2 regions of the Novibacillus thermophilus genome follow, and region 1 is predicted to be linked to the other one. Evidence: riboswitches for the same ligand, from Rfam matches in the RefSeq annotation. Region 1 holds a riboswitch; the other holds the start of a gene.
What was found. A riboswitch is a leader RNA that binds a small molecule or an ion and turns the genes downstream of it on or off. The one in region 1 is predicted to bind glycine.
Positions count from the first base shown of each region.

Region 1 (15,317 bases):
TCGACTGTCCACTACGTCTTTAATTCTTTTGATGTAGTTATTCACCAAAATCACTTCGTTATAAGCCGTTCCGATAGAAACGATCGGCGCCATGAACGAAGACGCCAAATTACTAAACGCAACCAATGTGCCTAAGCTTACGCTCCCTTCAATGACGCGGGAGCTTCCCATCCAAAGCAAAAAAACAGGCAAAATAAACTGATATCCTGACGAAATAACATTCAGAAACGTATCCCATAAATTCCTTTTCTCAGTTGCAACCAACTGTTGCATAAAGTTTTTTTCCCATGTGTCGTAAGATGCGCGTTCTAGCCCCATCACTTTAATGTCGCAAATATTGTGAATATTTTCAGCTGTAATACTCTGTACTTTGGCTTGCGCCTCCACTTCTTTGGAGGTCAATCTCTGTGTGATAGATGTGCTTAACAAAAGAATCACAAAGCAAACGACACCACTTAAGATCACAAATATTCCCATAGAGGGGATATACCAAACGAGCAAGGCTGCATAAAAAAACAGCAGCATGCAATCTATCATGAGTGAAATTAAGCGGTTCGAAAAAACAGAGCGAATGAACGTATTTGAATTTGCCCGAAACAACAGATCACCGCTTGAGCGGTTCTCAAAAAATTGATACGGGAGTTTAAACAAGTGTTGCGTAAAATGGGACATGAGGGCGTGATCCATATGCTTTTGCAACTTGGTGACCACATATCCCCTAGCCATTAAATTCAGATTGTAAAACAGGTACAGCATGAACACGGCATACCCTAATATAGAAATGAAGGAAACGTTTTTCGGAACTAACACTTCATCCGTAATCCATTGAGTCAGCATCGGGTTCAAAATACCCAAGCCTTGCAATAAAGTGGAAAACAAGAGCACGAGCACGATCCATTTTGGTTGTTTAAACGCATGTTTAATGTAAAAACCCCAACTCGACTGTTTCTTTCTCTTTCGCCAATGTGCATTCGGTTTTAGCGAAAGAAAAATTCCAGAGTACGATGTGTTAAACTCATCGATGGTGAGTCGCCTTCTTCCAGAAGCAGGGTCAACGATGTAGAGGTACTTTTTTGTCATCTTTTCAAGGACAACGTAATGTCTCTGTTCCCAAAAGACGATTACCGGCAAGGCGCTTTTCGAGACAGTTGTGATATCCCCTCTATACGCCTTGACGTCAAAATCTAATTTTTCACTAATTTTTTTGAGGTGGAATAAAGACATTCCACTTTTGGATACTCCAAACTCTTCTCTTAACTCAGTCAGTGTCACGTGTTTTTTGTAATAACCACAAATCATCGCTAAACACGCTAAGCCACACTCACTGTGCTCCATTTGTTCAATGTAGGGAAGTCTACTCAACACGATTTGTCTCCTTAACATCTTGTTTCAGTTCGATGTACCCAAGGTGATAGCAAATGATACCAATTTCTACTCTTGTTTTAACCTGCCACTTTTTTTTGATCGAGATCACAATGTCTACTATTCGTCGTCTACTGACGTACAACTTCTCTGCAATCTCTTGGTTTGTATACCCTTTGGCTATTAATATCGCGACTTCCTTTTCTCTTTGACTCAACGGTTTAATATTCACCGAATGCTTACACATTTTTTTGATCCTCTCTAATTTCTGTAGTCTAACGATTTAGGCCGATGGCCGCAGTTATTGATTAATTTTTCTGCTTAAGAATGACATAGTGAAAGTGCCCGAAGTGAACCATCCAGATCGCTGCTAGAACAAGAAAAGCAAACAATTGTCCAAAGTACAAACTGATGAGAATTGAGATGAAGAATATCCACGTCATGAGTGAACGTGTGCGAAAGGCTGCACGATGCACCACACGTACTTCACTTTCATCTAACTCTCTTTTGGGGAAATTTAACAATTTCAGAATCAGTAGCTGCCCGCCCTGATGGACCCCTCTCATTTTTTTCACAATATGTCCTTGAAGACTTGCGAGTAAGATGAAGCATATCAACCACACGATGAAAATGACGGCTGCCTGCATCATGGATTCCGTGCTTTCAAAGCGAAGCACCCATCCGATCAAATACAGTAACGACAGACTAATGGCGAACAGTCCAACTGCACAGAGGATGAACAACTGTTCCCACCGGCGCAGATCGACGTGCTTTTCTGAAGAGTGGGATTTCCTCATCTGATGCGGTTGAAGTCGGTAATATATCCACGCGTTGATTCCACCAAAGACGAAAAGACCGACCGCAGGAGGTAAAATAAGCCTTTCTGCCTCCTCTGCCCGCGCTTCAGTCGGTAAGACTAGCGCCATGAGACAAGCTACCACCAGCCAAGCGATCATGACGTAAAAACCGACTCGGCAGAAGAACTTGATCCCTTTATACATTTTGCGCTCCTTACTCCTTCCCGTCATTTCATGACACTTGTTTATTCGTGTAATGAGAAGAGGTCAATTTTCGAAGAAGCAAGTAATTTGAAAAGTGAGAAATATCTTTTTTCGATCAGGTTGACAGTCTGTCGGTAGACATCGTTTTAACCAAACATATAATATAAAGAATTGGTTTTTCCTTGTCAATGAATCCTTGTTATTTATGTTGTTCGTCAGTGATATTGTCATATTGTAACGCGTCAGTGAAAATGTCACATATGGGAGAGAACATATTCATGAGCAGACAAGAGCTGAAGCGTTACACCGTCATTGATCGCTGGATTCAAGGTTTGATCACAGGAGGTGAAGCCGCTGAACTCCTTGGGTTAAGTTACCGCCAGGTTTGTCGTCTCAAAAAACGGGTGCTTGAGGAGGGGGAAACGGGGATTATCCACAAAAACAAAGGACGCAAACCGGCACACGCACTGTCTGACAATACACGTCAAAGAATTCTGGAGCTCCACCAAAGCGATGCGTATCAAGGGTGTAATGATGTGCATTTTGCCGAATTGTTGGCCAAGTACGAAGGAATTCACGTCAGTCCGTCAACCGTGCGTCGCATTCGCTCTGAGGCCGGCATCAAACCGAAACGCAAACGGCGTCCGGCTAACGTGCACCGGCCACGTGAGCGAAAGCCACAAGCCGGCATGTTAGTCCAAATGGACGGGAGCCCTCACCCTTGGTTGGAAGATCGAGCGGAACCGATGTCCCTTCTTGCCGCCATTGATGATGCCACTGGAAAAGTCGTGGCTGCTCTTTTCCGGCCACAGGAGGACACCGAGGGCTATTTTAGGCTGACACGACAGATGATTGAGCAAACTGGCATTCCGATGAGTGTGTATTCGGATCGCCATATGATTTTCCGTTCCCCTAACGAGAAGCAAACGATCGAGCAGGAATTGGCGGGAGAACCCGTTCCTTTGTCGCAATTCGGACAAGCCCTTGAAGAGTTAGGTGTGACTCATATCAAAGCCTTAACACCACAAGCCAAGGGACGGATTGAACGGCTGTTCCAAACGCTACAAGACCGTTGGATTGTCGAGTTGCGCCTCCGGGGCATCGACACCATTGAGGAGGCCAACACGGTGCTGCCGGAGTTGATCAAAGCGCATAACGAACAGTTTGCGGTTGAACCGCGTGACCCAGAAAGTGCGTTTGTCCCTTTGGAACAAGGACAAGCGTTGGATCTAATTCTTTGCTACCGTGAAAAGCGTACTCTGGGAACCGGAGAAACAATTGCTTACAAAGGAAAAACCTACACAATAGATCGCTCGGATCACCAACAAACCATCCCGCGCAAAACCCGTGTCGAAGTGCGAGAAACATTAGACGGAAGACTATTTGTCCGGCACAAAGGGGTGGATTACCCCCTAAAGGAAACAGTAAAACCAAAACGCCAGTCGCTGCAAAAACAAAAGGCGAGCTCGGAGAAACAACCTCACAAGCCCGCACTCAATCATCCTTGGCGCCAATATGGGCGCACCCAATCTAAATCTAGGATACGACAACGGGCTTAAAAAATCTAGACTGTGCCGTTAGAATACGGACAATGATCCCTTCATCCCTTTTAGCCAGGGAGCTTGTAGTGGGCATTTTATCAAGGGCGAGTGAAACTCGGGCATACGCCTTTACCCTTGATAAAATGCCCACTACAAGCTACGCTCCTGAACGGGATGGGGGAATAACTAAAATAGGACAGAATCACTGACGAGTTAATAGGACATTTTCACTGACGCTTGACATGAATCCTTGTTATTTAACAATTTTTGGCAGGTTGGTGTTTTGTGTAAGGTCGACTGGAGGTCGGTATTCAAAATGCCAAACGGGTTGGAGGTGTGAGAGATTTGGGGTGGGGCAACTGCCCCCTCTATATCAGACATATTATCATCTGCGTCCATTGTGGCCTTTTGAGCAGAAGATCGTAACGTTTGAGACACGTGCGTCGCGGAAACCGATCCGTTCACTTTTGGTAGCGCAGGACCGGTTTTCGCGCGGCCGTCACTTCATCCATCCGCTTCACAACTGTGTGGTGCGGCGCCTCCTGCACAACTTCCGGCTCTTGTTCGGCTTCTTTTGCAATCTGAATCATGACGTCGGCGAAAGCGTCGAGCGTTTCTTTGCTCTCAGTTTCGGTCGGTTCGATCATGAGGCATTCGTCGACGATGAGCGGAAAGTAGATCGTCGGCGGATGTATGCCGAAGTCCAGGAGACGCTTGGCGATGTCCAGTGTGCGCACGCCCAGCTTTTTCTGTCGGTTCCCGGAGAGCACGAATTCGTGTTTGCACAGCCCGGGGAACGGCACGTCGTAATGATCGGACAGTCTCTCAAGCAAGTAGTTAGCGTTCAGTACGGCGTCTTCGGACACTTGCCTAAGCCCTTCCGGTCCCATTGTGCGGATGTAGGCGTAAGCCCGGACGAGGATGCCGAAGTTGCCGTAAAACCCTTTAATCCTCCCGATGGAATCCGGCATGTCGCCGTCGAGGTAGTAGCGCTCCCCATCCTTTTTCACCATCGGTTTCGGCAGGAAGCGGGCTAACGCTTTTTTGACGCCGACCGGCCCGGCCCCAGGTCCGCCCCCGCCGTGCGGCGTCGTAAACGTTTTGTGCAAGTTTAGGTGAACGACGTCGAACCCCATGTCCCCGGGGCGGGCTTTGCCGAGAATGGCGTTGGCGTTGGCCCCGTCGTAGTACAACAGTCCACCTGCTTCGTGGACGATGCGGGCGATGTCTTCGATTTCTTCTTCAAAGAGCCCGAGAGTGTTCGGGTTGGTGAGCATCAACGCCGCCGTGTCTTCGCCGACAAGTTGGCGCAACATGTCAACGTCGACCTGACCCCGTTCGTTCGACTTCACCGTGACCGTATCAAAACCGGCGACAGTGGCACTGGCCGGGTTCGTACCGTGAGCAGAATCCGGTACAATCACTTTCGTCCGCTTCGTGTCGCCGCGCTCCTCGTGGTAGGCGCGAATCATCATCAGGCCAGCCCATTCCCCTTGCGCCCCTGCCGCAGATTGCAGTGTCACTTCGTCCATGCCGGTGATGTGGGCCAAATCCCGTTGCAACTCGTACAACAGTTGTAACGCCCCTTGTACTGTGTCTTCCGGCTGATACGGGTGAATGCGGGCAAATCCATCGTAACGCGCCACATCTTCATTCACTTTCGGATTGTACTTCATCGTACACGAACCGAGGGGATAAAAACCAGTGTCGACCCCGTGATTTCGCCGTGACAGTTCAGTGTAGTGGCGTACGAGGTCTAGTTCGGACACTTCCGGCAGCTCCGCCGGCTGTTTGCGCCTGAAGTGCTCTGGCAGCAGGTCGCTCCCTTCCACTTTGTCCACGTCAGATTCAGGCAGACTGTAGGCGACCCGGCCCGGCTGGCTCAATTCAAAGATGAGTGCTTTCTCTTTACTCATACCCAACCCTCCACTGTCGACACGAGTTCATCAATTTCCGCTTTCGTCCGCACTTCCGTCACGGCGAGCAGCACGGCGTCACCGAGTTCCGGATAGTCTTTCGACAGATCGTAACCGCCGAGAATTCCCTTCTCTAACAGCACTTTTTGCAGCTCCTTCGCGGACCGCGGCAGTTTGACGGCAAATTCGTTGAAAAACGGCTGTTCAAACAGCGGTTCGACGCGAGAGACGTTCAGCAGCTGGCGATAGGCGTAGTGGGCTTTTTGCAGATTCAAGTTGGCAACGTCTTGCATCCCCTGTTTCCCCAAGGCACTCATGTACACCGCCGCCGCCAACGCGTTCAACGCCTGGTTGGAGCAAATGTTCGACGTCGCTTTTTCCCGTCGGATGTGTTGTTCCCGCGCCTGCAACGTGAGGACAAACCCCCTCACCCCGTCTTCGTCTGTCGTCTGTCCGACGATGCGGCCGGGAATGCGCCGCATCAGTTTGTCTGTCGTCGCAAAGAAACCGCAGGACGGACCGCCGAACTGTACCGGAATGCCGAGGGGCTGGGCGTCACCGACGACGACGTCGGCTCCGAAAGAGGCCGGCGGTTCCAAAATGCCGAGGGATAACGGATTCACGCTGACGACGAACAGCCCTTTGTGGCGATGGGCGATCGGCTCGATAGCGGACAAATCTTCCAGGTTGCCGAAAAAGTTCGGCGTCTGCACGATGATGGCTGCCGTCTCGGCGTCAGCCAACTGGTCCAGCCGATCGACGTCTGTCACGCCGTCGGCATGCGGCACTTCCACAATTTCGTGGCCGAGCCCTTTCGCCAGTGTGCGCAGCACACTGCGCGCTTCTGGATGAACGGTGCGGGAGACGAGTACTTTGCCTTTGCGGGAAACGGCGGATGCCATCGACGCCGCTTCAGCAAGGGCGGTCGGCCCATCGTACATGGAGGAGTTGGCCACCTCCATGCCGGTCAACTCACAGATCATCGACTGAAATTCAAAGATCGCCTGCAGTTCCCCCTGGCTAATTTCCGGTTGGTACGGAGTATATGCGGTGTAAAATTCCGATCGTCCAATGACGTGTCCGACGACGCTCGGTATGTGGTGTTCGTACATTCCGGCGCCGAGAAAAGATACGACACGGCCAAAATCGAGGTTCTGATCGGCCAGGCGGCGCATGTGCCGCACGAGCTCCGGTTCGGACATCGCCTCTGGGATGTCTAGTTTTCCTTTAAAGCGGATCGCTTCCGGGATATCAGCAAACAACTCATCCACGTGGTTGACGCCGATCGTGTAGAGCATCGCCTCGCGGTCTTGATCAGTCATCGGTAAATAGCGGTATGTCATTTGAGAAACATCCTCCTCTACTCTCGACGTTATGGGCGCGGACGCTTGTAAAACGGTGTTTCCACAATTTTCGCTTTGACCCGTTTGCCGCGAATGTCCACCGTCACTTCGCGCCCGAGATCGCTGTATTCGCTCTGGACGAGCGCCAATCCTAAGTTTTTCCCTAAAGTCGGCGCATGTGTCCCGCTCGTGACTTCCCCGATCTCGTTTTCTCCGACGTACACCGGATAGTGGGAACGGGGAATGCCCCGCTCGATCATCTCAATGCCGACCAGTTTGCGCGGCACTCCTTCTTCCTTCTGCCGGAGGAGAGCTTCCCTCCCTAAAAAAGAGCCTTTATCCAGTTTGACGGCAAAGCCGATACCGGCTTCCAGCGGACTAATGCTTGCCGACAGCTCTTGTCCGTAAAGGGGCAAACACGCTTCAAAGCGGAGGGTGTCCCGGGCGCCGAGGCCGCACGGCCGCAAGCCGTCCCCTTCCCCCGTCTGTAACAGTTTCTCCCACAAGAACAACGCGTCATCACTTTCCATGTACAGCTCGAATCCGTCCTCCCCCGTGTACCCGCTGCGGGAGATGAGCGCCTGTACACCGGCTACGTCTGCACCGTCCACAAAGCCGAAAAACGGGATCGCCGCCAAGTCAGCCGTCGTCAACTTCTGTAAAATGCGCTCCGCTTTCGGTCCCTGCAACGCAAACTGAGCCGTTTGACTGGACACATCGCAGATGGTGACGTTTCCTGTCGCGTGTTTGTTCATCCACTCCACGTCTTTGTCGACGTTGGCCGCATTGACGACGAGCCGGTAGTTGTCATCCTCCTTTTTGTACACGAGTAAGTCGTCCACCGTCCCTCCGTCCGGGTAACACATAACCGTGTACTGGGCCTTATGACGTTTGAGTTTGTCGATGTCGTTGGTGGTCAAATGCTGTAAAAAACTTTTTGCGTCAGAACCCGACACCTCCACTACCCCCATGTGAGAGACGTCAAACAGTCCGGCGTCGTTCCGCACGGCGTGGTGCTCAGCTTTAATGCTTGAAAACTGCACTGGCATTTCCCACCCGCCAAAGGCGGTCAGTTTAGCCTTGTCCTGGTACGCAGGGTGGAGCGGCGTACGTTTCAACTTTTTCAAGGCTATCACCTCCGAATCGTTTTCATGTGATGACTTTTAGCCTTCCCACTTACGACCACCTGCAACATTTCGCCGTCCCTTCTAAAAAAAGACAGAGCGTTGCCCAGGAATCAAACCTGTCACAATGCTCTGTCCTTCTACCTGAGAGTTTCCCCTCCTTTGCAACCAGGAAGGTTACCCCTTTGGTGGCCCTATTGGCACTCTCCAGAGATGTGTCAGACAAGCGTCTTTTTGCCTGAGAGATTCGCCACTTGGGTGGCTTGCTCCTTCGGCGCCGTCCGTCAACCTGTTTGAAAAGCGGAACGCCCCTGAAACTCATCACTGTCACGAACGTTCATTCCTAGACCAAACAGGTCAGCCAGGACAGTCTCTCCCCTTGCCTTCATCCACAAACACTATACGAATGTTTAAGCTTACAAGTATTGTATCTGATTTCCAAGGAAAAGGCGACCGTTTTTTAAACCTTTTTCATAATCTTTTACACTTCCGGCCATACTAGAGAAAGATTGGTGACGAGAGGAGAATCGGCATGCACTCCGTTCCTATTCGTTTTGACCGTTCGTGGTGGCCGGCATTTAAAGCACGCGTTCACGCCGACGGGCCGTGGAACAGCTGGGAGTTGTTCCAACTGGCAGTGGAGGCAGAGCGGCACGTATGTGTACCGAACTTCGACGATTTGCTTTGCCTCAAACAACTGAACGCATTTGCACCGCTGCCCCACCAGGTCGAAACGGCGCGAACTGTGCTCAACGAATTGCATGGTCGTGCCATTTTAGCCGACGAAGTGGGACTCGGAAAAACGATTGAAGCGGGCCTGATCCTAAAAGAGTACGTGTTGCGCGGTCTCGTGAAGAACGCCCTCATCCTCGTCCCCGCATCCCTCGTCTCCCAGTGGACACGGGAATTAAATGAAAAGTTCGGCATTCCCGCCGTCGCCCATAAAAAAGAGTGGATGTGGGAGAAATGCGACATTCTCGTCGCCTCCATCGACACGGCAAAACGCGAACCACACCGCAGCCACGTCTTAAACCGCGATTACGACATCATCGTGATCGACGAGGCGCACAAGTTAAAAAACCGCCGGACCCGCAACTTTCAGTTCGCCAACGAACTGCGCAAAAAGTTTTGTCTGTTGTTGACAGCCACTCCCATACAAAACGACTTGCAGGAACTGTACAACTTGGTGACCTTGCTCAAGCCGGGACAGCTCGGCGGAGAGCAATCGTTTCAATCCCAGTACGTCGTCAGCAAACGCCAGCCGAAAAACGAGGCGCTTTTGAAAGAGGAAATTCGAAAAGTGATGATCCGCAACGAGCGAAAAGACAGCCCACTAGACTTTAAACAACGACACGTCCACACAGTGACACTGGACTTGACGCCGGAAGAGCGGGCGCTATATGACGGCATCACCGACTTCGTGCGCGAAAGGTACCAAAAAAACAGAGGACTTGCCGGAAGTTTCCTCTCCCTCGTCAACTTGCAGCGCGAAGCGTGCAGTAGTCGTGAAGCGACGTTTCTCACCCTGTTTAAAATGTTTAAAAAAGAAATCCAGGGACGCCAACAGCTTCCAGACGACGTGGCACACGTCATTCACCTGCTCAAACAAGTGAAAGAACAGGCAAAGGCTCGAGAAGTGCTGAAGCTAGTGGACAAGATCGGCGACGAGAAAGTGATCGTCTTCACCGGGTACCGGGCCACTCAAGACATGTTGAGACGCGTTCTGCAAAAGCATGGCATTACGTCCGTGCCGTATCGGGGGAACTTCAACCGCAACAAGAAAGACTGGATGCGCCAGCTCTTTCAACAGCGGGCCCAAGTGATGGTGGCAACGGAAGCTGGCGGCGAAGGCATCAATTTACAGTTCTGTCACAACATTATCAACTACGACATGCCGTGGAATCCGATGCGAGTCGAACAGCGCATCGGCCGGGTGCACCGCCTCGGGCAAGAGCACGACGTAACCATTTACAACTTATGCACGCGGAATACGATCGAAGAGTACATCATCCGTTTGCTGCACGAAAAAATTAACTTGTTTCAGCTCGTCATCGGAGAGTTGGACAAGATTTTGGCACACGTTCACCTCAAAGAGAGAACGTTGGAGAACAATATTATGAAAATCGTGTTAGAATCCCGAGATGACGAAGAAGTGAAACAGCGCCTGTCCCATCTCGGGGACACGCTGTCAGACGCCAAACACCACACGAGCCAAAAAGCGGACCTCCTAAAGGATGTGCTGAACCCTTGAACAGAGCGGAGACGAAAAATTACGTGATGCGCTATCTCAATGCCATGCACTGTGACATCGTCGACAAAAGCCCAGGGCACGTACAGGTAAAGTTGTCAGAACAAGCAGACAAAGACTTAGTCAACCGTCCCTTTTACTGGTCATACGTGGAAAAACTCGGTCTCGATCCGCAACCGGTGACACTGTCTCTCATTTTCGACCCCGATCAAATCCCGCCCGGCGTACGGGGAGAACCGATCACGCCCGGTTCCACCCGCCTTCAACACATTTTTCAGTCTGCTCGCAAACACGGCCGCTTCGTCCGGCTGTATGAACGTTCGCCGCTCGACTTGAGGAGCCCCCGGGGCTCCCGCCCTTACGAGCCCTGGCTCGGGATTAATTACAAAATTGAATGGATCTGCGACCAACTGCGCAGCGAAATTTACTCACTGGGCATTCGGCTGTTGGACGGATCGATTGACGACAACTTTTATCATACGATATCAGAGCGCGAGTGGACACCGCGTCTTCCGAGCCACCGCTTCGTGACAAAACACAAGTTGACATTGGAAGAAGCAGTCAACGAGTTAGAGTTCTACGTTGAAGGGTATTTGGACCACGTAGACGACGCGTGGGCCAGAGCCGCTGAATCCCGGATGCAGGAAGAGCTAAACCGGTTAGAGCAGTACTACAAGGAGCGTCCGGCTCGCATGGACAAAGAGGCCTTCCTCGCCGAGTACGAACGGCGTGTACGGGAAACGAAATGGCAGTATCAGCCTCGTGTGCAAGTGAGTGTCGTGAATGCCGGCCTGTTTTATTTGGCATAAAAAGGACAACTCTTTTGAACCCTCGGCATACACATATAGGAAGATCATTATCATACGGTTCTACAGGAGGAAGCCGGGGATGTGGTTCATCATTGAAAAAGTCGTGCTGGCAATGGGAACCCTGCGCATCATATCCGGGTTTATCGAAATGACGGCAGGGTTTCTCATGCTTAAATTCAACGACTTAGAAAAGTCGATCGCCATCAACGCACTGCTCGCTTTAGTGGGACCGGCGGTTCTGATTACGACGACGACGATCGGACTGGCCGGATTGGTCGAACGGGTGTCTTACGACAAAGTAGCGTGGATCGCAGCTGGTGTTGTGTGCATTTTAATCGGGGTGTTCAAAGGATAAACGCGCAAAAGTAGACGTAAAATGTTTCACGGTACCCTACGTCCGCGAAGACGGCTTTATCGTATTACATTGCGCTTACGGCGGTTTTTCCTGTTTTGCCAAAACATGTGAAGGCCGAACAACAGATCGCCAAACCAAACGCGGCTCCATCGGTTCCGCTGTCTGTCCTTGCGCCTCATTTTTCGTTCTTCCCGCGGTGTTTCTAAATAGCGGACAAACCGTTCCGTAAGATACTGTACATAATCGTTTGAAGACATGCGCAACCACCTCAGTCGGATTTCCTCAGTCTTACAAAACGTGCGGCTGTACTTCTGACATCAGCACATATAGCGTAATGGTAGCGGAAGAGGGCAGATCTTAAGACATTTGCAGAAAAGGTCTTAAGGCATCCTCTCTCCTTACCACATCATACCATTGCTCGTGCGGCCTGGAGGTCTACCCTTATCATTGACGGCGGAAGATATCTTTAAACACGCCGCTGTGTTGTTGGCACTGGGCGACGATGATCTGGGCCACTTCGTCCGGTGTTTTGTCCGTCGTGTCAACTTTAAAATGGGCAAAGTCGTAGGCGTTGCGCCGCTCTGTCAACAGGCGATCGATGCGTTGTGCCAAGTCTCCTTGTAGCAGCGGTCGGGACGCATCGTGCTGCAACCGTTCGATCAGCGCGTTCCGCGATGCGGTGAGAGCGACGACGAAACCGCTGTTTTGCATTAACTTTACATTGTCCTTTCGGAGGACAATGCCTCCTCCAGTCGTGATCACCAGCGGCTTTGGGGATTGGATCAGTTCTTTGAGAACGTTGTGTTCGCAATCGCGAAAACGGGCCTCCCCTTCATCTCTGAAAATGTCGGGAATGGTCTTCCCCCTTTTTTCTTCAAGGTACTGGTCTGTATCGACCATCTGGCGGGATAGGGTTTCGGCGATGATGGTCCCCACTGTCGTTTTCCCTGTTCCCATAAATCCGATGAGGATGATGTGCAATTTCATTGTCATCCCTACCTGACGTTATACAACCTTTTATTTTATTGCTATAATATAACAAAATAGACTTAAATCCTATTCTAATGTGAGGGGATGTTTTATTGGATCAATTCAAACAAGAATTTCGCGAAGTGTTTTTTTCCATTCTCCCGGTGACACTTGTCATCGTGCTGTTACAAGTTACGCTCATCCACATGCCGTTTTCCGACTTTCTTCAATTCTTGCTCGCCGCTCTTCTGACGATCGTCGGACTCTCTCTGTTTCTCTTCGGCGTTAAACTCGGTCTGCTCCCGATCGGCGAATCCCTCGGCTCCAGTCTCCCCCATAAAGGTTTTTTTTGGGTCATTTTTTTCGGCTTTTTGCTCGGGTTTGTCATTACTGTGGCAGAACCGGATGTGCGCATTTTTGCCCAGCAAATTGAAGACGCCGGAGAAAGGATTGCGACACAAAACGTCCTCATCCTGGCCATTTCCCTTGGGGTGGGCATTTCTGTCGTGATGGCCATGCTGCGCAGTATTTTTAACATTTCATTAACGCTCTTACTCATTCCGAGCTACATTCTCGTATTCGTCCTCGGCTACTTCGTCAGTGACGACTTCTTCTCCATTGCGTTAGATGCAGGAGGCGTCACGACGGGACCGATTACCGTTCCCTTTCTCATGGCGTTAAGCATCGGCGTTGTCTCGGTGTTCGGCGGCAGGGACAAAGTGTCGCAAGGATTCGGCATGGTGGCCTTAGCCTCGGTCGGACCCGTCATTGCGGTGATGGTTTTAGGAGTGTTGTTCAGTTGATTCTGCTCAACATTTTTGACGGCTACTGGCATACATTGGAAGAGGTGATCGTAGCATTAGCCCCACTACTCCTCGTCTTTATCTTGTTCCAATTATTAGTCATTCGCAAGCCTATCCCGAATTTACCGAATGTGCTCGCGGGAACCGTTTTATCGATCGTCGGGCTCTCCCTGTTTCTCCAAGGCGTGAAAGCCGGGTTTCTGCCATTCGGCGAATTTACCGGGTTGACGTTGAGCGATGCGAGCTACAATTGGATTTTGATTCCCATCGGCTTTGTCCTGGGAGTAGCCTCTATTGTGGCGGAACCGGCGGTCCTGGTGTTAGGTTACGAAGTGGAAAAAGCGTCATCCGGTTCCATCAAGGGCAAACCGTTGATCTATTCCGTGTCCCTCGGTGTCGGCTTGTTCGTCGCTTTGGCCATGGCCAGAGTATTGTACGGAATTCCGTTATGGGCTATACTGGTGCCGGGGTACGTCATCGCGTTTATTCTCGCTCGCTTTACATCGAAAACGTTTATTTCCATCGCGTTTGACTCCGGCGGAGTGGCGACGGGTCCGATGACGGTTACCTTTATCCTCGCCCTCGCCGTGGGCACTGCAACAGGGTTGGAAGGACGCGACCCGCTCATTGAAGGGTTTGGCTTAGTAGCCTTAGTCGCTTTGGCTCCCATCATTGCCGTTTTACTGTTCGGCATTCTGTATAACGTATATGAGAAAAAGCAGGAAGATCCGTCCGAGAAAGGAGAGCCCCAAGTTGAAACCACTGACGAATTTTGATTTGATCGTGACGATTATTCCGAAAGGACAGTCTGAAAAAATTGTGAACGCGTCAAAAAAGGCGGGAGCTGAGGGAGGAACCATCATCCCCGGACGCGGAACAGGGATTCACGAACACAAAAAGCTGTTCGGCATCACCATTGAGCCGGAAAAAGAGATTGTGTTCACTCTCGTCCCGAACCACAAAACCGATCGCATACTGGAAGCCATCGTTGAAGCCGGGGAATTGAACAAGCCGGGGACGGGCGTCGGGTTTGTCATCGACGCTAAAAAAGTTGTGGGTATTAACCATTTAATCGACCAATAAATATTTCTAAAGCCAATCCGTGTCATTGGATTGGCTTTAACGTTTGTTGAACATGCCTTCCCAGAGTAGTTCAGAAATCGCCCTTAAACTGTCCAATCCCCGAATGTCCGTCGGTTTCATCGGAATGTATATTTTAGAAATACCTTGAAAACGCTCCGCGATGTTTTTGACATACGCTCGCTCCTGTTCCCGCCGCTTAGCGATGAACACTCCGTCCGCCTCCTTCGGCAGCACCCGGTTTACGACGATTCCCTTCACTGGTACTCCGTACTTGTGCAGGAGATTCATGGCTTTCTCCGTCTCTACGATGGACAGACGCTCCGGATTGAGTACGAAGTAAAAGGACGTCACGTCCGGGTTGTGTAGCGCTTCGCGCACGGCGGCAAAGCGGTTTTTTCTCCTCTGCAGTATTTCATACACTCGATCTTCCGGTTCCACATCTGTGCCGGCTATATTGCTCAACATCCGGTTCAGGTCTTGCGTTTTTTTTCGGCGGGCAATCATGCCCTCGATCCACACGCCCATCAGTTCCGGCAACGACATCAAGCGCAACGTGTGCCCCGTAGGGGCCGTATCGAATACGAGGTGGTCGTAAGACCCGTCTGCCTCTAAAATAGTTCCCACCATTTCGTCGAACTGGGCCGCTTCCTCTGCGCCGGGGGAAGCAGCGGCAAAATCCATTTGCCGCTCCACTTCTTTCCACAACCCTGGTGCGGTAAGACCTTGTAACTGTTGCTTCACCTCCCGTATATACCGATCGGAT
Region 1 is NZ_CP019699.1:2,685,648-2,700,964, reverse strand. Features, by position in the region: gene B0W44_RS13030 (peptidase domain-containing ABC transporter) at 1-1,365, opposite strand, end outside; gene B0W44_RS13025 (response regulator transcription factor) at 1,355-1,609, opposite strand; gene B0W44_RS13020 (DUF3169 family protein) at 1,671-2,363, opposite strand; gene B0W44_RS13015 (ISNCY family transposase) at 2,642-3,922, shown strand; gene gcvPB (aminomethyl-transferring glycine dehydrogenase subunit GcvPB) at 4,366-5,820, opposite strand; gene gcvPA (aminomethyl-transferring glycine dehydrogenase subunit GcvPA) at 5,817-7,163, opposite strand; gene gcvT (glycine cleavage system aminomethyltransferase GcvT) at 7,193-8,290, opposite strand; glycine riboswitch at 8,504-8,676, opposite strand; gene B0W44_RS12995 (DEAD/DEAH box helicase) at 8,820-10,538, shown strand; gene B0W44_RS12990 (YqhG family protein) at 10,535-11,344, shown strand; gene B0W44_RS12985 (YqhV family protein) at 11,424-11,699, shown strand; gene B0W44_RS12980 (YqzE family protein) at 11,756-11,956, opposite strand; gene B0W44_RS12975 (shikimate kinase) at 12,144-12,692, opposite strand; gene B0W44_RS12970 (DUF1538 domain-containing protein) at 12,782-13,471, shown strand; gene B0W44_RS12965 (DUF1538 domain-containing protein) at 13,468-14,247, shown strand; gene B0W44_RS12960 (P-II family nitrogen regulator) at 14,225-14,554, shown strand; gene B0W44_RS12955 (ArsA family ATPase) at 14,591-15,317, opposite strand, start outside.

Region 2 (15,317 bases), 1.2 Mb from region 1:
AGAGAAGGGGACGGGTGATGGGGATACTTGGTTTGGTCATGATGTTCGCTCCGGCCATCGGCCCGACCGTCTCCGGACTGATCGTGGACTATTTGTCGTGGCGATGGCTGTTTTATTTGGTCATTCCCGTCGCGATCGTTTCCATTTTGTACGGAGTCGTCTCGTTAAAAAACGTCACAGAGCTCACGTATCCGAAAATTGACGTGTTTTCAATCGTGTTGTCAACGATTGGCTTTGGAGGCGTTGTGTTCGGGTTCAGTTCTGCCGGTGAAGGGGCGGGAAGCTGGACTGAACCAAGTGTGCTCGTCGCGTTAGCGGGAGGGTTCGTTTCCCTCTTTCTGTTCGTCATTCGACAAGTGAAACTGGAGACGCCGATGCTCGACATGCGGGCCCTTGCTTATCCGATGTTCAGCCTGGCGCTCATCGTGATGATGATTGTAATGATGACGATGTTTGCGACGATGATCGTCATGCCTATGTACATGTTGAACGTTCTCGCCTTTAGCGCCGTGACCGTCGGCTTGGTCATGTTGCCGGGGGAATCATTAACGGAGCCATCTCGCCGGTAATGGGGTACTTGTTCGATAAATTCGGACCCCGCTGGCTGCTCATTCCGGGGATCGTGATGATGACTCTCACGGTCTTCCTGTTCCGTTCGTTGGATCAGGGAGCCACTCCGGTTGCGATCGTCATCCTGCACACACTGTTAATGGTGTCAGTGGCGATGGTAATGATGCCGGCTCAGACAAACGGCTTGAATCAATTGCCGCCTTACCTGTATCCGCACGGCGCGGCCATTGCGAACACGCTCATGCAGGTGTCCGGCGCCGTCGGAACAGCGTTGTTTGTGACCATCATGACGATCGGCCAGCAACGTTACTTGGCCCGAGTCGATCGTCCGAGTGCAGCTGACGAAGTGGCCGCCCTTGCAGCAGGTGTGAAACAGGCGTTTACGTTCGGTCTGATCCTGGCCGTCATTGCCTTCATTCTGGCTTTGTTTGTAAAGCGGGTGGCGGCGCCTCCGGACGAAGGCGAGAAACAGGGGGGCGAAAGTTCCCAAGGACATCCCAAAACCGTTTAACCGGATAGGGTGTTCAAGCGTTCATGGGGACATCCGTTGACATAAGTAGTAGAAATGGGTTAAGTTTAGAGTAATCGTCACAGGGAGGGTTGGTTCCTCATAATGGGTATTGCGTCTATCCGACTCAAAACTGAACACTATACCTCGCGAATTGCATAGTGTTCAGTGCTCTGTCTGTGTGCAGAGTAAGCGGGATAGGTCTGCCCATTTTTGGAAAAACCGTATGTGGTCCTATACAAAGTGGACGAAGGAGGGCGATCTTGCCCTCCTTTTTTGATCTTCAAAAAGCTGTATGGCGGAAATTGCACGACACGTCAACCCGTTCAGCCAAGAGAGGATAGCCTCATCTCCGTTTACTCAAACACAGGCAGGGCCTGTGTTTTTTAATAAAACGAAACGGAGGATGAGAGCATGAACAAACAGAATAAACGCCATCGGCGGATTCGCAAATTTAAGGACGGGACGAATTTTCCAGGACAGCACTTTATGCATCGGGGATTAGCCAAAAGGTTGGTGGAGATGGCGAAGATAAAACCGGAGGATCTCGTCCTCGACATCGGTGCCGGAACCGGGGCATTGACGCTTCCCTTGGCAGATAAGGCGGGGAAAGTACTGGCGATCGAAAATGACCCGGTTTTGGCAGAGAAGCTTCAGAGAAAGGTGGCAGAAAAACATAACGTCACCGTGATTCAACAAAGTATTTTAGACATGCGTTTGCCCCGGAGGCCGTTTTGTGTCGTGTCCAGTATACCGTACTCGATCACGACTCCTATACTACGGAAGCTCCTGGATCAACCGGGCCCAGCGTTTCAATGGGCGGTACTCGTCGTTGAAAAAGGAGCGGCAAAGCGATTTACTGCGGTTCCGGTGACAGACCCCCGCATCATGACATGGAGAATGTGGTTCCACATCGAGAGGGGGCGAACGATACCCCCCCAACACTTTTCACCTCCGCCAGACGTGGAGTCATCTGTTTTAACCGTGCGAAGAAGGCATGAACCTGGGGTTTCCCTTCGCCACCGCGCCCGTTTTGCAGCTTTGGCAGCGTATTGCCTCAAAGATCCAGAACGGCCGATGGACGAGGCGTTAAAGGGCGTGTTTACGCCACGGCAAATAAAGCGGTTGGTTAAACAGCTGAAGATAGACCGATACGCACCGATCTATTCTCTCAGTGAACGACAGTGGGAATTCGTTTTTCATACAATGCGTCAGTATGTGGAACCTTACCGTTGGCCGAAATAACATTGCCGTCAATCATTGTAAGCCATTGCCGACAAACCTCTAACAGAAAAAGATGTAGCCGGCTGAAGGAGAGCGAGACGTCCGCTACGTAAACTGACTGCCGAATCGGTTCCCGGACCGGTTCATCATGGCAGTCACCTTGCGTTTGTTTCTGAAAGACGTTCGTATTGAATGCGGTGGAGTCTGGCAAAAACGCCGCCTCGCTCCAACAACTCATCGTAACTCCCTTGTTCGGCGATGCCGTCTTTTGTCACGACGATAATTCTGTCAGCGTTGCGAATCGTCGCCAAGCGATGGGCAATCACCAAGGTGGTGCGCTCTTCGGACAGTTCGTGCAGGGCAGCTTGAATCAACTTTTCCGATTCGGTATCTAAAGCGGACGTCGCTTCGTCCAGAATCAAAATCGGCGGGTTTTTCAGAAAGGTGCGGGCAATGGCAATCCGCTGTTTCTGGCCGCCGGACAGTTTCAGCCCTCTTTCGCCTACCTGGGTGTCATACCCATCCGGCAACGTGTCAATAAACGACTCCAGATGGGCCCGTCTTGCGGCTTCACGTATTTCTTCCTCGGTGGCGTCCAACTTTCCGTAAGCGATGTTTTCGCGAATCGTTCCGGTAAACAGAAAAACGTCTTGTTGTACGATACCAATTTGCGACCGGAGGGAGCGTTTGGTGAGATCGCGTACGTCCATGTTGTCAATCGTAATCCTTCCCCGGTCTACATCGTAAAAGCGGGGAATGAGGGAGCAAATGGTCGTCTTGCCGGCACCTGACGGGCCGACGAAAGCGACCGTTTCTCCGGCTTTTATTGAAAAATGAATGTCCTCTAAGACGGGATGATCTGGATCGTATTGGAAATAAACGTGTTCAAATCGAATATTCCCTTTAAGAGCCGGAGCGTCTATCGCGTGGTCACGGTCTTGCACATCGGGTTCTTGGGCGAGCAGTTCGAGAAACCGCTTGAATCCGGCCATGCCTCGCGGGTACAGTTCCATCAATGCACTGATTTTGTCAACCGGTTTCATTAACACATTGACGTACAGGACGAAACTGACTAGTTCACCGTACGACAATTCGTGGCGAAACGACAGCCAGGCGCCGACAACGAGTACGATGAGCGTCACAAACCGCGTCATCATGTAGACGCTGGAAGTCGTGAAGGCCATCACTCGGTACCCTTTTAATTTCGCCTCGCGGAATTTCTTGTTGTCAGCGTCGAACCGTTTCTTTTCATACTCTTCATTTGTGAACGATTGGACGACCCGAATGCCGGACACACTGTCTTCGACACGGGAGTTAATGTCTGCAATTTTCGAATACATTAACCGCCACGCTCGATGCATGCGGACATTGCAGTAGGTGATGACCCAGATGAGAAACGGTACGACTAAAAAGGTGACGAGGGCTAGCTTTACGTTGATCGTGAACATGATGCAGAACGTACCGACAAAGGTCATGACCGCAATGAAAAAATCTTCGGGTCCGTGGTGGGCGAGTTCCCCGATATCAAACAAGTCGTTGCTGATCCTGCTCATAATGTTGCCAGTTTTCGTGTTGTCAAAAAATCGAAAGGATTGTTTTTGCACATGATAAAAAAGCTCCTGGCGCATGTCCGTTTCAATGTTGATGCCCAATTTGTGTCCGAGAAAGACGACGACGTACTGCAAGAAGGTACTCAGCGCATAGACGAAGAGCAATAAAACGCTGACCGTGACGATCATCGGCCAGTTCCCGCCTGGAAGCAAGCGGTCAATAAACCACTGCACTGCAACTGGAAAGGCGAGCTCGAGAACGGCGACTATGACGGCACTCATAAAGTCGATCATAAATAGCCTTCGATGCGGTTGATAGTAGGAGAAAAAGCGCCGAATCATGACAATCCCCTTTTGAACAGTGACATTTAATAGGATTATATCATCAATGGAGAAGTTGGGAAGGATTCGGCACGTCCATTAAGAAAAGACAATGGTTTTGTTTTCATACGTCAGAATGCGGTCTTCAATGTGCCATCTGACGGCCCGAGCCAGGACGATGCGTTCGATGTACTTTCCGATTTGCTTCAAGTCTTCCACCTGGTCCCGATGGTTGACGCGCTGTACGTCTTGCTCGATAATCGGGCCTTCGTCTAACTCGTCGGTGACGTAGTGGGCCGTCGCCCCGATCAGTTTGACCCCTCTTTCGTAAGCGCGGGCGTAAGGATTGGCACCGACAAAAGCCGGCAAAAAAGAGTGGTGAATGTTAATGATCCGGTTCGGAAAGGCCGCCGTGAACTGGGGTGTCAAAATTTGCATGTATCTCGCCAACACGATGAGGTCGACACGATACTTGCGGATCAGATCTTCTTGAGCACGTTCAACTTTCCGTTTGTTGTCAGCCGTCACGGGGAAATGGTAGAAAGGAATGCCCATTTCTTCGACGGTTTCCCGCAAGGTCGGGTGGTTGCTGGCGACAAAGGCCATCTCCACGTCTAAATTGCCAGACTTCCATTGCCAAAGGAGCTCCAGCAAACAGTGATCTTCTTTGGACACGAAAATGGCGAGGCGCTTTTTTTGTCCAGCGTGCTCCACACGCCAGTCCATGTCGAACTTGCCGGCGATGTCGGAAAACGCCTGTTCCATACCTTCGGAATTGGAACGGTGAAAATCTGCTTCAATCCGCATGAAAAACATGCCGTTTTCCGGGTCTGTCGTGTGCTGATCCGACTGGACGATATTTCCGCCGTGTTCGTAAAGAAACTGGGAGACACTCGCGACAATCCCCGGTCGGTCCGGGCAAGAGATTAAGAGGCGCACCCGGTCTTTCGTACTGTTTTGCAGTGGTGCTTCAGTCGGTAACGTGTCAGTGTGTCTCATGAGATTCCTCCGTCTTCGTAGTCATGAAAAAAGCCGCGTCTTGTGGAAAGACACGGCAACGGATGAACATCCAAGAAGATTTCTATCCGTTCCCCTGTCCTTTTACCTGAGAGTTTCGCAATCCGCATCGTGCAGATTGGTTTGCCCCTTCGGTGGCCGCGAGCGGCTCTCTCCAGAGGTGCGTCCAGCAACAGTTTTGATCCAGCTGCCTTCATCCGGCGGTTATTCAACTGTACGAACTACGGTGCTATTTTACTTCGTCATCGCTTCGCGTGTCAACATTTGCGAGGTGAGTCTTTCTTTTTGTCGGTCATTCAGGTGCAACGGTTGTTCATGTCTAGAGTTGGGTGCGTCATCAACCGCTATTTTTTCAAAAAAGTCATGAACAAAAAGGTTGCGTCGTACTATTCTATGGGCTACAATCAAACCAAACGGTCGGTTTAGAAGGTGGCGTTATGGCGACATCGAAAGGACAAAAAAAGCGCGACTTTATTTTGGAAAAAGCGAAAGAGCTCTTTATCCAAAAAGGTTATGCGGGGACCTCTATGGAAGATCTGGTGCAGTACAGCGGCGTCAGTAAAGGGAGTATATACTACCACTTTGACAGCAAAGAGGATTTGTTTTTGAACGTGATTGAAAAAGATACGAAAGAATGGTTGGCATCCTGGCGGGAAAAGGAAAGACGTTATACGTCGTTTGCGGAAAAGTTGTACGGAATTGCTGACCATTATGCGGAAGACTTCCATAACCCGCTCCAAAAAGTGGCAGAAGAGTTCATGTTTAGCCAACCGATTCAGACAGAACTGCTGGACCATGCGCTGATGACGATACGGACGAAGCGGGAAGAGTATGCCAACATTTTTCGGGACGCCATTGAGGCCGGGGAGATCGAAGCGGGTTCCCCTGAAGAGCTGTCTTTCATATTTTCAGGGTTGATGGATGGGCTCAGTACACTGTATTACGTGAAGTCGCAGGACGAACTCAAATTACTGTACAAACAGGCGATTACGTATTTCTTGAAAGGAGTGATCCCGCGGTAAATTTTTTGGTGTTACTAAACCGACTAGTCGGATTTTGCATGGAGATTGACGGATGAACATCTTGTCACGATATCGAGCCTTTGTGTGTAAAACAGGTGGCATTTTTTGGTACGAATATTTTACGAAGATTCCCTAGGGCTCTGTTGCCGTGGCAACAACAGCGTGATGAGCAAAGCGATGAGGGAAACCGCAATTAAAGCGGTAAATACGCTGTGGATGCCGGAGACGAGGGCTTCTCGCAACACGTTGCGCAAGTGTTCAGGGAGCGGCTGTGGATTGTACGGGTTGATCAGTTCGTTTATTTGTTCAGAGCCGATGTCACTATCAGCGCCCCGCTGTGTCAGCTGGGCGGTCACCCTCGCGTTGAAGTACGTGCCGAGCAATGCCACCCCGACCGTTTGTCCCAAGTTGCGGAAGAATGTGTTCAAGGCGGTCGCGACGCCGCGCATGGACCAGTCGACAGCCGACTGCACTGTGACGGTCGTCATTGTGATGACGAACCCGAAGGCAATCCCTTGAATGGCGGTAATAAGCGGGAGGACCATGAGCGGTGTGGACGGGGTGATGAGGGCGAGTAGACATGTTCCCGCCAGTAAGAAAAAAATGCCTAAAACAGCTGTAAATTTGACGCCTTTTCGCAACAGAAGTTTCCCGCCGAGGAAAGAAGCGATCGTCCACAAAACGGACATCGGGGTGACGATAAATCCAGAAACCGTCGCGCCGTGACCGAGTACCCCTTGGATCCACATCGGCATGTAGACGGTTGTCCCGATCAGTACTGCCGTCACAAAAAAGGCGATCGCGTTGGCGACGGAAATGGTACGAATGCGGAACAGGTGAAGGGGGATCATCGGTTCTTCCGCTTTCATTTGAATGCGTATAAACAGGGCTAGTAAAACACTTGACGCCATAAAGAGCCAAAAGGTGGCAGGCGCGGCCCAGCCGTTTCCTTCTCCACCTTTTTGGAAGGCGTACAGCAAGCAAAACATGCCGGCGGAAAATGTCAAGGCGCCGGCGTAGTCAATTCGTTGCTGTGTCACTTCCAGTTTTTCCCTGAAAAAGACGGTGACCATGATTACTGTTGTGATGCCAAAAGGGATGTTGATGAAAAAGATCCAGTGCCACGTCAATTGGTCGACGAAAAAACCGCCCACTAACGGGCCCGCAATGCTGGATATGCCCCACACCAAGCTGATAAAGCCCAACATTTTCGCCCGTTGTGCGTACGGGTAGACATCGGCCACAATTGTCGTGGTAACGGGTAACAGCGCACCCGCTCCAATGCCCTGGATGACGCGGAAGGCGATGAGTTGTTCCATCGTTTGCGACAAACCGCACAAAGTCGACCCGATCAGGAAGATAAACGTCCCGATTATAAAGATTTTTTTTCGTCCAAACAGGTCGGCGAGTTTGCCGAAGACGGGAACAGTGATGGCTGACAGTAAGAAGTAAACAGAGTAGACCCAGTTCATCAGGTGCAAGCCGAAAAGATCGCCTACGATGGCCGGCATCGCTGTGCTGACGACTGTCCCTTCGATGGCTGCGAGAAACGTGGCGATCATCATCGCGGCCATGACGATGTGTCGGTTTAGGGCGTTTCCTGCCATGTGTGACCCTCCGTATGTCGTGACGGTTACACTCCCTCTATTTTAACAGGTGGTGGGACGTTTGAATAACCGTTTTTAGAACAGCGGCGTATTCCCTTTGCGGTCGTGAAGGGAGGCTAAGTACGTTGCCGTCACGACACATAATTCCCGTATCCCTTTTTGTAATACGGCCTCGTCTACATGGGCATAACTCACCCGGAAGTGGTGCCATTCGATGTCCCCCGGGTAGCAGGAAGAGCCGGGGAGGAAGCTGATCTGGCGCTTTTCCGCTTCTGCCAACAGGTCGTTAGCGTTGGCGCCATCGGGCAAGGAGAGCCACAGGTTAAACCCGCCTTTCGGCACGGTCCAGGACAGATCTGGATGGGCGTGTCGTTCTAGCAGTTGGATCGTGAAGTCGCGCCTTTTTCTCAATACGGACCTCAAGTGGGTGAACAGCTCGGCGATCTTTTGGGGCGATTGGATAATCGGGAGGACGACCTTCTGGTTTAGTAACGGATTGCCCAAGTCAGCGTACGTTTTCGCAGTGATCAACCGGTTCAATACGTGAACGGAGGCGACGAGGAACCCGATCCGGCAGCCTGGAGACAGTATCTTGCTCAGCCCTTTTAAGTAGATGACATTGCCATGCGAATCCATCGATTTAATGTGCGGCGGAGGTGTTGTATCGAAAAAAATTTCGCTCCACGGGTCGTCTTCTAACACGAGACAGTTCATGTCAGCGGCTAAATCGACTAACGCTTTTCGCCGTTTTGTGCTCATGACACGGCCGGTAGGATTGTGAAACGTGGGAATGGTATAGATCAACTTCGGTTCGTACCGATCTAGCATAACCGTGAGGGCGTCGAGACGCATGCCGTCTTCGTCCACTGGGACTGAGACGACGGTCGCACCGCGGCTGCGAAAGACGTCGATAGCAGCAGCATACGTCGGTTCTTCCGTGAAGACGACATCCCCTGGTCCTAAGAAACTGCGCGCCACAAGGTCAATTCCCTGTTGTGAACCGTTCGTCACGAGAATTTCTTGGGGTGAGACGTGAATGTTTTCACCGGTCAAGTATTGCGCCATCGCCTGCCTCAGTTCGAGGTCACCCTGAATCTCCCCGTACGTCCCCAGAATGTCCGGATGATGGTGCGCCAGGTGTTGCAAACTTTCAGCCAACACTTGTGTCGGCAGCAAGGAGGGGTCAACAGTGGACAAGGCAAAGTTGATCGCAACGGTCTTTTGGTTGTAGTACACGTCTTGTGCACGGTGCAAGTAGTCTGGTAGTTTAAACGACGTGCTACGCTGTGTCGATTCATCCGGCGGCTCCGCTTCTTCGTATACGAACGTTCCTTTCCCTTGAATGCGCGTGACGAGTTTTTGGTTTTCCAACATTTCCAGGGCGTGGGACACAGTCACCGGGCTGACGTGGAGCGTGCGTGCCAATTCCCGCACGGACGGGAGTCGGGCCCCTTTGGCGAACTGACCGGACAGAATGCGGTCCGCCAGCTCTTGATAGATTTGTTTAGCCAGGGGAATTTGGGAATGCCGGTTGAGTTCGATTTTCATCTCAATGCCTCCGCCAAGTGTTACACAATGATATTGACTGTTACACTCCAGTATAACTAGAATAGCGCTCAAACACAATGATGGAGGCGAATGTGACGATGACAGTGAACGAGAATAAATTGAGGACAAAACGCGGCATGGCCGAGATGCCAAAAGGCGGTGTCATTATGGATGTCGTCAACGCCGAGCAGGCGAAAATTGCAGAGGAGGCGGGAGCGGTTGCCGTCATGGCACTGGAACGTGTCCCCGCCGACATCCGCGCAGCCGGCGGTGTCGCCCGAATGGCAGATCCGGCCGTAGTTGAAAAAGTGATGAACGCCGTGTCCATCCCCGTCATGGCCAAAGTGCGCATCGGACATTTTGTGGAGGCTCGCGTCCTCGAAGCGCTCGGAGTGGACTACATTGACGAGAGTGAAGTGCTCACGCCTGCCGATGACGAGTTCCACATCGACAAGTCCGTGTTTACCGTTCCGTTCGTATGCGGTGCTCGGGACCTCGGTGAGGCGTTGCGCCGCATCGGGGAAGGGGCGTCGATGATCCGCACGAAAGGGGAACCGGGGACGGGGAACATTGTGGAGGCGGTTCGCCATATGCGCCTGGTGCAAAGTCAAATACGCAAAGTGCACAGTATGTCCCGGGACGAGTTAATGGCGGAAGCGAAACGGTTAGGGGCGCCGTATGACCTGTTACGGTCCGTTCATGAGTACGGAAAGTTGCCCGTTGTCAACTTCGCGGCAGGTGGTGTCGCCACGCCGGCAGACGCCGCGTTAATGATGCAGTTGGGGGCAGACGGGGTGTTTGTCGGTTCCGGCATCTTTAAGTCAGAACACCCGGAGAAATTTGCTAGGGCCATTGTTGAAGCGGCGACGAATTACGACGATTACGATCGCATCGCTGCGCTGTCTAAAAATTTGGGCACCGCCATGAGCGGTATTGACATCGCTGGTCTGGAACCAGCGGAACGCATGCAGGAGCGTGGATGGTAACGGATCGGAGGTGTGGGATGTGAAAATAGGTCGGTAGTTTGCCGCCAAGGAGAAGGCCATTTTCGGTACGTGTGCCGGTTCGATCCTCCTGGCGTCAAAAATTGAAGGAGAGGAAGGGGGATTTCCTCAGGTTAATGAATACAACCGTCTCTCGGAACGCTTTCGGGCGTCAAAGGGACAGTTTTGAGGTAGATCTTAACATCCGACATATCGGATACAGCTTCGGGGTGTTTTTATTCGCGGTCCGTACATTGTTGGAGAGGACGTACACGGATGCACACTTATTTCGTGCAAACGTGCAAACGAGTCGCAGCATGCCGTCTAACTGTCAATAAGGCCACGGTACGACATCCTTCCCGTACATCGGGGAGGCGTTTTTTTGTGTGAGCGAACGTTATAACGTTGTATACTACAAAGATAGAACAAGTGGTGGAGGTGGATGATTGGAACCGAAAAGGTTAGCCGCTATTTTTGATAGACAGGCAGATTGACTAAAATTATTTTGGAGGGATTACGTGTGGGACAAGTGGAACAGTTGATGAATCATTGGCTGAGGCACCGCCGCGTTTTAGAAGAATTGCTCAAAACGATTCCGGATGAACAGATCGGCTATAAGCCCTGGGACGGTGCGATGGCACTCGGGGAGCTGGCACAGCACATTGCCGCTTCCACAGACATGTTTGTTTCCCTCACCAAGACGGGGGATCAAGAGATCAAGCCACCGGAAATAGCCGATTGTAGGACGATGGAGGAAGTGCGACACGTCGTCACGGAATATACCGAGAAGACGAAGGGGACATTCGCGTCACTTACAGATGAAGAACTTGAAATACATTACGATTCGCCACATCCAAACTTTCGTGGTCCAAGAAAAAATCTACTCTTGATCGCCATCGATCACGAAATTCACCACAAAGGTCAGCTTTTCGTGTACGCGCGCATGATCGGGAGGAAAGACTTGCCGTTTTTTATATGAGTTAACAAAATGTCACGTGCCCTTAACACTGGCTTAATAAAGAGGGTGTAGGATGGAGGCAAACGGACGAAAGGTGACGGGCGTCATGAACCTTTTGGATGCTGCAGTGTTGGGATTTACCGCCTTCATCTTGCTGTACAGCGGTTACGGGTATTTGAAAGAAAAAGCGGAGTTGCCAAAATACCGTCGTGAAAAGACCCCAAAGGACAAACAGCTTGCCAACACTTTAAAAGCGGAAGCTCAGTGACGAACAGCTCGTCACTTTTTTTTGTGCAAAGGTGCCAAGGCGGAGTTCATGTCCTTAGCCGGAATCGCTACCGGAAACGCGACCTTTGAAGGCGGGACCGCCGAGGTGGGAGGATTGGGAAACAGTCATCTCTTCAGTTGCCGCATCGTGGTCGTTCGACAGAGGAGAGTTGTTGGCTGGGAAGCCATTAGTCCTGTTCGGAACCGATGCGTCTATACAGGTGTCGCCGAAGTCCGTGTGCATGGTTTGCACGGAAAAGGGATTGCGAAGACGGAAATAATTGGCGATTCCCCTCACCTGTGGTACTATTCCGTATAAAGAAACTGTGCACAGGTATGGGGGTTAGTCGCATTGAAAAAAGCAGTCGCGATCTTGATCAGTCTCACTCTATTTTTAGCCGCTTGCAGTTCGTCCGAATCTGCAAGAGAAGAGGCGGAGCAGCCAAGAGACGTTGCAACCGCTGCCGAAGAGGGCAACCATTCGCCGTCGACTGAAGGAGAGGAAGCCGCAGAGACCGCTGATGGCGTTGGTGGAAGGGCCCAAGGTGAAACGTCCGTAGGTGTAACGGACGATCACAAGACGAACAGTGGAGCGGAACGCGGGAACAACAACGCGTCCAACGGAGGACAGCAGAGAGGCGGTAACGAATCGGACGCAACGTCTGAGGTGAGAGACGCTGACAGTCGGCCGCTGACGAAAAAAGAAGCCGAGGATCTCGTGAGGCACTACTTACAGTTAGAGGATCGCCCGGAAGTGAAAGTTCAATTCGATCACGAAGAAGACGGGCGCTATGTCATTCACGTCTATGAAATCGTCGGCAACGGGGAAGAGTCCCACACAGCCACTCTAGGCTGGTACTACGTCGATCCGAAGACGCAAAAGATAGAATCAATGTTTTAAAGGCGAAAATGCCATATCCCGTGACGAATGCGAGAAGTCACGGACTGAGAGTGAAAAAGGTACCCTCTGTGGGCGCAGGGGGTACCTTTTACCGTAAGGATCGCGTTCTTTGTGATTTTCTGAACCGCATGCCAGCGAGGTGTTTCTACCCTCTGAAGGGAGAGAGGTCGCCCTTCTTTTTCCGGCGCCTATTTAAGAGCTGCGATGGCCACCAACACCCAACCGATGAGAAAGGCAACACCGCCTAGGGGGGTGATGGCACCCAGCTTCGTGATACCGGTCAAGGCCATTGCGTACAGGCTTCCTGAAAAGAGCGCGATGCCAACGAAGATCACCCATCCGGCCGTTGAAACGAGGCTGGAGGGTCCGAGGCGATCGGCGACGATGCCGATAAACAACAGGGCGAGGGCGTGCGCCATGTGGTAATGAGTGGCTGTCTGCCAGTTTTCTAACATGCGCTCCGGTATTTTGCCGGCCAACCCGTGTGCTCCGAAGGCTCCGAGGGCGACGCTTAAAAACATGTTGAGACTGCCCAGTACGACAAACAGCTTCATCGCAATCACACCTTACAATCTGTACGATTTGGTGTCATTGTACCACAGACGGAGAGCGTTTGTGCCCGCACGGCGACTGGTACCCGCAACATTTCTGTGAAACTTTGGCGGATCATCGATTCTTCCATGACAAGTGCCTTACAAGCGTTTGTGGACCTCTTCGCGGAAGATGTCACTGAACTGTGCCCGCTCTGCCGGGGTACCAACTGTGACGCGGATATAACGGTTGAATGGCGGCGTCTCCGGGCGGCGCACAAAGACTCCCCGTTCCGACAGTGCATTTATGACGGCGCGCGCGCTTTCGTCTGAGCCCATATTAAAGGTGACGAAATTGGTGACGGACGGTATCGTGGACAGGCCGAGGTCTTTCGCCAGTTGGTCGTATTCGCGGCGCCCCTCTGCTACTTCGCGGACCACCTTTTGCAAGAACTCACGGTCTTGAAGCGCGGCGAGTGCTCCAGCCTGGGCGATGTTGTTAACGCCAAAGTGGTTCCGAATTTTTTCAAAGGCGGCGATCGTCTTTCGTTCCGAGACGGCATAACCGATGCGCGCTCCGGCCATACCGTACGCTTTGGAAAACGTGCGCATGCGGATCACGCGCGGGTCACTGGGATCCATCGGGAGAATGGCTTCATCCGGGGCGAACTCTCCGTACGCTTCATCCAGTATCAACAAACAATCGGGAGGAATTTGGGCGATAAACGATTTGAGATCGCCAGGGGTGTGGATCGTCCCTGTCGGGTTGTCCGGATTGGCCAAGTAAACGATGCGGGCCTTTTTCTGTTTCGCCGCTTCGGCTAACCCCTGCAAGTCGTTCTTCTCGTGACGGTAAGGGACATAGTGGATGTGACCGCCGTAACCTTCGACGTGGTAGTCGAAGGTCGGGTATGCGCCTGTAGACGTGACTACTGTGTCGCCGGGATTGAGAAAGAGGCGCACGGTTAATCCGAGCAATTCGTCGATCCCGCTGCCGATGACGATGTTGTCCATCCCGACTGCCAGTTGGCGGGCGAGAGCCTGGCGCAGGTCGTAATTTTCCGCGTCACCGTACCACGGGACGTGTTGAATGGCTTCTTTCATGGCTTGAAGTGCCAGCGGGGAAACACCGAAACTGCTCTCGTTTGCTCCCAGCCGCAACGCCAGTTTTTTCCCGGTCTTTCTCTCGATCGCCTCAGGAGGTACAAACGGACCGGTAGGGGGAAGTTTTTGAACAATCCTTGAAAAAGGCGGACGTAAAGACATCAGGTAGAACCTCCAAGATTATCGCGATATCGAAAATATAACCCCGAATTTCGAATGTGGATAACATCAGCTATTTCTAGCATTACCCACATGGAAACAAACAGTAAAAGTGGAAACTAAACTTGTCCTTTCGATGGGGTTTCTTGTTCTTGGGATACACTTTCCCCCTCCCCACACAAGCGGGCTCGGTTATTTCCATGTAAAAGTTTGGATAGGCATTATTGTAGGAGAACCACCCGTTCTTCCATGCGCCGCCAACTGTACTCATTTTGGAAGGCTGCCGCGATTTTTAGAATGACTTGGCGACTGCGATAGATGATCGTACCAGGGACATGGAAAAACTCCTTACGAAATCGTGCAATGGTATAGCGGCGATGAACCGGTTCACAGCAGTCCATCTTAAAACGCTCGAATACATTGTAGGCCAACAGCTTCAGCAACAGATCGATTTCATTGGCTTTAAACGAATCTGTCGGAATACGGTGAATCGAAAAGCCGTGCTTCACTTCTTTGATGTAGTTCTCCATGCACGCGCGCTGATTGTAAAAACGCCAAATGTCGATGGGCTCCCAATCCAAATTGGTCACGATTGCTTCGTAATCCCAAAGAAAGTCGAATTGGAGTTGATCACCATCGTAGCGTTCGGCTTTCCTGATGACGACCACCATTCGAGCCTTTTTCCAAGAAGTGGCTTTGTACACTAAACAAAGGCCTTCGATGATGACGTCTCCGTCCACATAGCGTTTCCAATGAGGACATTTGGCGACTTCTTTGGCTAACCGATGCGTCCATTTGAGTTTGCCAACGTAGCCGATCTGTTTGCCTTCCCAAAAACTATAGAAGGTTTCGCCGCCGAATCCTTTGTCGAATCGGGCATACTTGACTTTACACGATTTAGGAAGACGTTGAAGGGTTTCCTTCGCGAAAGTATGGGCATTGCGGGAACAATGCGTATTGCCTGAACGCAGTTCGGCATTAAGGTAAAGACGGGACTTTCCTTCAAAGGCGATGAGTGGTTGGAAGCTTTTACGTCCGGGCTTTTGAG
Region 2 is NZ_CP019699.1:212,757-228,073, forward strand. Features, by position in the region: partial or broken gene B0W44_RS19160 (MDR family MFS transporter) at 1-1,081, shown strand, start outside; gene erm (23S ribosomal RNA methyltransferase Erm) at 1,493-2,323, shown strand; gene B0W44_RS01265 (ABC transporter ATP-binding protein) at 2,458-4,194, opposite strand; gene purU (formyltetrahydrofolate deformylase) at 4,273-5,172, opposite strand; glycine riboswitch at 5,257-5,358, opposite strand; gene B0W44_RS01275 (TetR/AcrR family transcriptional regulator) at 5,628-6,212, shown strand; gene B0W44_RS01280 (MDR family MFS transporter) at 6,332-7,819, opposite strand; gene pdxR (MocR-like pyridoxine biosynthesis transcription factor PdxR) at 7,895-9,367, opposite strand; gene pdxS (pyridoxal 5'-phosphate synthase lyase subunit PdxS) at 9,466-10,353, shown strand; gene B0W44_RS01295 (hypothetical protein) at 10,488-10,688, shown strand; gene B0W44_RS01300 (DinB family protein) at 10,871-11,329, shown strand; gene B0W44_RS01305 (hypothetical protein) at 11,382-11,576, shown strand; gene B0W44_RS01310 (hypothetical protein) at 11,625-11,894, shown strand; gene B0W44_RS01315 (hypothetical protein) at 11,928-12,476, shown strand; gene B0W44_RS01320 (DUF423 domain-containing protein) at 12,665-13,030, opposite strand; gene B0W44_RS01325 (aminotransferase class I/II-fold pyridoxal phosphate-dependent enzyme) at 13,169-14,272, opposite strand; gene B0W44_RS01330 (IS1380 family transposase) at 14,491-15,317, opposite strand, start outside.
Region 2: linked by a shared signal. The riboswitch ahead of purU (formyltetrahydrofolate deformylase) and the one ahead of gcvT (glycine cleavage system aminomethyltransferase GcvT) in region 1 are both predicted to bind glycine.